2 linked regions of the Catalinimonas alkaloidigena genome follow. The protein of the gene in region 1 interacts with the protein of each later gene in a pairwise test. Links are inferred from orthologs where the notes say so. Each region holds a gene or a part of one and is shown on either strand. Other genes may lie near its edges.

Evidence for each region. The genes of interacting proteins can lie anywhere in the genome.
Region 2: the proteins of BLR44_RS19095 (region 1) and ftsA interact in binary tests that used the Escherichia coli proteins (3 or more experiments, as listed by UniProt). The link is inferred for Catalinimonas alkaloidigena from one-to-one orthologs.

The regions. Positions count from the first base shown.
Region 1 is NZ_FNFO01000008.1:153,982-156,762, reverse strand. What follows is about bases 19-2,775. They hold BLR44_RS19095 (rod shape-determining protein), read left to right. Parts: upstream 19-761; coding sequence 762-1,790; downstream 1,791-2,775. Other genes in these bases: BLR44_RS19085 (hypothetical protein), read left to right, coding at 2,759-2,775; mreC (rod shape-determining protein MreC), read left to right, coding at 1,864-2,751; purH (bifunctional phosphoribosylaminoimidazolecarboxamide formyltransferase/IMP cyclohydrolase), read left to right, coding at 19-364. Outside these bases: more of purH, read left to right, coding at 1-18; more of BLR44_RS19085, read left to right, coding at 2,776-2,781. UniProt on the Escherichia coli protein: Forms membrane-associated dynamic filaments that are essential for cell shape determination. Acts by regulating cell wall synthesis and cell elongation, and thus cell shape.
Region 2 is NZ_FNFO01000005.1:330,974-333,907, forward strand. What follows is about bases 17-2,926. They hold ftsA (cell division protein FtsA), read right to left. Parts: upstream 2,175-2,926; coding sequence 858-2,174; downstream 17-857. Other genes in these bases: ftsZ (cell division protein FtsZ), read right to left, coding at 17-783; BLR44_RS15090 (cell division protein FtsQ/DivIB), read right to left, coding at 2,186-2,926. Outside these bases: more of ftsZ, read right to left, coding at 1-16; more of BLR44_RS15090, read right to left, coding at 2,927-2,934. UniProt on the Escherichia coli protein: Essential cell division protein that assists in the assembly of the Z ring. May serve as the principal membrane anchor for the Z ring.

The DNA.
Region 1 (2,781 bases):
GACCGACGAAGAAGTACGCGCGCTGCTGTTTGCCGTTAAGGCGGTGAAACACGCCAAGTCGAATACCATTGTGCTGGCACGCGAAAACCAACTGATTGCCAGCGGCGTGGGACAGACGTCCCGGGTCGATGCCCTGAAACAAGCCATTGAAAAAGCCCGTCATTTCGGCTTCTCGCTCGAAGGTGCTGTGATGGCCTCCGATGCCTTCTTCCCGTTCCCCGACTGTGTAGAAATCGCCCACGAGGCCGGAATACGCGCGGTGGTGCAGCCCGGTGGCTCCATCCGCGATCAGGATTCCATCGATTTCTGCAACGCGCACGGCATGGGCATGGTGCTGACCGGCGTGCGTCACTTCAAGCACTAATCTTTCTAAAAGTCAAGTCTGAGCTTCTCGGCGGCGTAATGTTTTCAAAAAAGGGCATCGCTTCTTTTTCCAACATTACATTACGTTCGCCGAGGGTTTATTTCTAAATTTACGATATACGTGATCTATAAACGCCTTAAAATGAAGTAGAAACGAAGATACTTGCAGATTTTCTTGGCGACGCTTGTCGAACAATGTGAAAAAACTTTCTAATTTTGGAAACCTCCCAACAAGACCGGAAAATGGGCAGATCTACCCTTAGAAACGTGCAAAATCCGCTAATTTTGTCGACGTTACTTTCTGCCAAAGCACTGGTGAAGTCAGTTGACACAACTTCTTCGGGGTTGCCTAGCGGTGGGGAGGATTTAGTCACATATCGACAACACCAACTACTCCTGTGGGATTCTTTGATTTCTTTTCCAGCGATATAGCGATCGACCTGGGTACCGCGAATACCCTCGTAATTCACAAAGACAAGATTGTGGTGGACGAACCGTCCATCATCGCCATCGACAAAACAACGAGCAAAGTGCTGGCCATCGGCAAGAGGGCCATGCAGATGCACGAAAAAACGCACGAAAACATCAAGACCATCCGCCCGTTGAAAGACGGCGTGATCGCTGACTTTACGGCCGCCGAGCAGATGATTCGCGGCATGATCAAGCTGATCAACGTAGGCAAGATGGGGCTGTTTTCGCCGTCGCACCGGATGGTAATCTGCATCCCGTCGGGCATCACCGAGGTAGAAAAACGGGCCGTAAAAGACTCGGCCGAACACGCCGGTGCCAAAGAGGTCTACATGATCTACGAACCCCTGGCGGCGGCCATCGGGATCGGGATCGACATCGAGCAACCCGTGGGATCGATGATCGTCGATATAGGCGGAGGGACCACCGAAATTGCGGTTATTGCCCTCTCCGGCATTGTTTGTGACCAGTCGATCCGCATCGCGGGCGATGTGTTCACCAAAGACATTCTCGACTACATGCGTCGGCAGCACAACCTGCTGATCGGGGAGCGCTCGGCCGAACGGGTCAAAATCGAAGTCGGTTCAGCACTGACCGAGCTGGACAACCCTCCGGCCGATTACGAAATTCGGGGACGCGACCTGATGACCGGTATTCCGAAGGTGATCAAAGTGAGCTACTCGGAAATTGCGTTCGCACTCGACAAGTCCGTTTCGAAAATCGAAGAAGCGGTGCTGAAAGCCCTGGAGATTTCGCCCCCCGAGTTGTCGGCCGACATTTACGAAAACGGAATTCACCTGACCGGTGGCGGTGCCATGCTGCGTGGCCTCGACAAGCGTCTGGCCCTGAAAACCAAACTCCCGATCCACATTGCCGACGACCCGCTGCGTGCCGTTGTGCGCGGAACCGGCATTGCGCTGAAAAATCTCGACAATTTCAAAAGTGTACTTATCCAGTAACGCTTGGCCGTTACGCCGGTTGGGCACTTTGTCGATACGATGATGCCTGTTTCTAACCCACGATCTGGCAATCATGCAGCAGCTTTTTCAGTTACTTTTCCAATATCGGCTCTTCCTGATGTTTCTCCTGCTGGAGGCCATTTGTGGGTGGTTGATCGTGCGGAACAATCCTTACCAGAGTGCTGCGTTTCACCACACGTCGAGTACCCTTACCGGCGATGTCCTGACGTTCAGTAACAGTACCAAAGAGTTTCTGGAATTAACGACGACCAACCAGCAGCTGGCGGCAGAAAACGCCCGGTTGCGGTTCGAGTTGGAGCAGGTACGGTTACAAACGTTGCCGATCCGGACCGACACGCTCACACAGCGCGATTCGATGCGCGATTCGCTCCATATAGAGCTGCCACCGTTCCAGTTTGCGTCCGACACGGTTGTGCCGCAATACGTATTCAGAACGGCCAAAGTCATCAATAACTCCGTCCGTCGCTTCAAAAACTACCTGACCATCAACCGGGGGACCGACGACGGCATTCGCCCCGGAATGGGTGTGGCCTCGTCACAGGGCGTGGTGGGGCGCGTGAAAGCTAGTTCCAAACATTTCTCGACCGTGACGTCTGTACTGCATACCGACATGACGGTATCGGCCCAGATTCAGGGCGAAAACGCGTTCGGGTCCATCAGTTGGGACGGTACCGACCCGCAGCGCGTCCAGCTCAACTACATTCCGCGACACATTCAGATCGAAGTGGGCGACACGATCGTGACCACGGGGTACAGCACCCTCTTTCCGCCGTACATGGCGATCGGCACCATCCAGGATGTAAACATTGACGATAACCAAACGTTTTACGACATCGATGTGACGTTATTCAATGATTTACAGACAGTTACTTACGTATACGTAATCGAGAATTTATTGCAGGAAGAGCAGGATTCGCTCGAGCAAGTCAGTATGCAATAGGCAATACATGAACAGCAGTCGATTTATTAC
Region 2 (2,934 bases), on another replicon or contig:
TCCATGAATGTCTTTTTCGTTCAGCAGCGGCGATGCGAGGGCCTGTTCGGCCGCCCGGCTCGCCCGGCTGTCGCCCGACGTGGTGGCCGATCCCATCACGGCGGCTCCTGAGTCGCGCATGACGGTCTTGACGTCTTCAAAGTCAACGTTGACGTAGCCCGGCACGGTGATGATCTCGGCGATGCCTTTGGCAGCCGTGGTCAATACGTTGTCGGCCTGGGCGAAGGCCTGGCTGATCGACAGGTTGCCGAAAATTTCGCGCAGCTTGTCGTTGAGGATCACCAGTACCGTATCGCAGTTGGCGCGGAGTTCGGCGATTCCCAGATCAGCCTGCTGGCGCTTTTTCCGTCCTTCGAAAAGAAAAGGGGCCGTAACAATGCCGACCGTCAGAATCTCCAGATCTTTCGCGATGCGGGCAATGACCGGCGCGGCTCCCGTTCCGGTACCACCGCCCATCCCGGCCGTGATGAACACCATTTTGGTGCCGTCGTCCAGAAACTCGCGGATCTGTTCCTGACTTTCGAGCGCGGCGTCGCGTCCGCGCTCCGGATTGGCACCGGCTCCCAGCCCTTCGGTCAGGCCCGCACCAATTTGCAGGCGATTCGGGACCGGGCTGTTTTTCAGGGCCTGGGCATCGGTATTGACCACCACGAAGTCGACATCTTTGATGCCCTGGTTGAACATGTGATTGATGGCGTTGCTGCCACCGCCCCCTACGCCGATCACCTTGATGATTGACCGATCTCGCTCGGGCATTTCAAATCGAAATGATTTATCCATCATATGCGACTTTATGTTTTACCACCTCCGGAGGCCCGTTTTCTGGGGTTTCCGAAGGCATTTCTCGTTCAATAAAATTAATACTCGCCTTTGTTGTCCAGGTCGTCGATCAGCAGGTCGCGCGTGCGATCCAGGAACCGCCGGAAGAAATCCGACCCGGTTTTCTCGGTTTTTTCCCGCTTGGTGTTGCGGTCGGGCGTCTGCTGGCTCTGCACTTCCGAGTAGTAGTTCTGCCGGTCGTCGACGGAACGGAAACCCGACAGCACCAGCCCCACAGCAGTGGCAAATTGCGGGCTCTTGATGTCCTCGACCTTCCCGCGGCTCAGGTGTTCGTTCGGGTACCCGATGCGCGTGTCCAGGCCGGTCATCAGTTCGAACAGCGGCTGCACGCCTTGCAATTGTGCGCCCCCGCCGGTTACCACCAGCCCTCCGGCCAGGCGGTTCAACAGCCCCGACATGATCAGCTCGGTGTGGATCAGTTCGACGATTTCTTCCATCCGCGCTTCGATGATGTAGGCCAGGTTTTTGACCGACACTTCTTTCGGCGGGCGGTTGCGCAGGCCCGGAATCGACACCACTTCGTTGTCGCGCGCCTCTTCGGCCAGCGCGTGTCCGAAACGGGTCTTGAGCAGTTCGGCCTGGTTTTGCATCACCATGCAGCCCTGCTTGATGTCGGAGGTGATGATGTTGCCCCCGAACGGGATCACGGCCGTATGGCGCAGAATGTTGTCGTAGAAAATGGCGATGTCGGTCGTGCCGCCCCCGATGTCGATCAGCGCCACGCCCGCCTCTTTCTCTTCGGCCGTCAGCACAGCCAGGCTGGACGCAATCGGCTCCAGCATCAGGTTGTCGATTTCCAGGTTCGCTTTACGCACGCAACGGTGCAGGTTGTTAATGGCATTGGAATGTGCCGTGATGATCTGGAAGTCGCCTTCGATCTTCACGCCCGACATGCCGACCGGGTCTTTGATGCCCGACTCGTAATCGACCGTATAATCCTGCGGAATGACGTGGATGATTTTGGTACCCGCCGGCGTCACGGTCCGGTACATATCGTTGGTCAGACGGTTGACGTCCTCTACCTTGATCTCATCCTCGTTAGAGCTCCGGGTGATGCTGCCGTGGTGCATCGACCCTTTGATGTGTTGCCCAGCAATTCCTACGTTTACTTCCCCGATATCCACACCCGACTGCCGTTCAGCTTCCTGCATCGCCTGCGCAATTCCTGTAACGGTCTTATCGATATTGGTAATCATCCCACGGTTCACGCCTTCCGACACGGCCGTTCCCATCCCAAGAATTTCCAACTTCCCGTATTCGTTCTGCTTGCCAACGACCGCGCAGATTTTGGTAGTGCCAATATCAAGTCCTGCTACGATTTTATCTTTTTGCATAGGTTATGAGGTTATTCACAGATGATCTGGTTCTCGTATTTTACATTGATCCGACGGTAGGTATTCCAACCTTTGGCCGGAAGAATTTTCTTATAAAAAATCTGCAGCCGCTTAAACTTCGACTCCAGTTGTTCGGGCGCACCCAGCTCAATCGTTTGCCTGCCTACCTGCGGATACAGCTGCACTTCCCCGTCGGGTAAGACACGCACCTGTGCAATTTGAGCCCGCCAGAATGCATCGTTATAAATGTACTGCAGCAGTTGGAGCAACGAGGCGGTATACGGCTGTTGCGTCAAACTGACCGAAGGCCACTTCGGCGGCCCTTCCACCAACAATACGCGAGCAGTGTAGTGAGGCGACATGGGAATCAGCTTCCCTTCCTGACTCACGTAGAGGTCTTCGCCGTTGGGCCAAAGCACCCGGGCAATGGGATTGATCTGTTCGATGTCGACTCGCAGCCCACCATCCAGGTTGCGCGAAACTTCTGCTCGCTGTACGAACGGATTGGCATCTAACGTCTGTTCGAGGCTACGCAGGTTGATGGCATGACTACGTTCCTGAAAAAGATTGGTGAGCCGCCCACCCGGTGCATGACCGGCCAGCATGTCTTTGATGTCTTCATCGTTGATGAAGTAGTGCTCAAAGTTATGGTCCAGCCGAATATGGAGGTCTCTGCAGAACCGATCGTGTTGCTTTTTTTCGACAAACCCAATGAATACAGGCAAAACTAAAGCCCATATGGCCAGCTTCACCTGCTTTT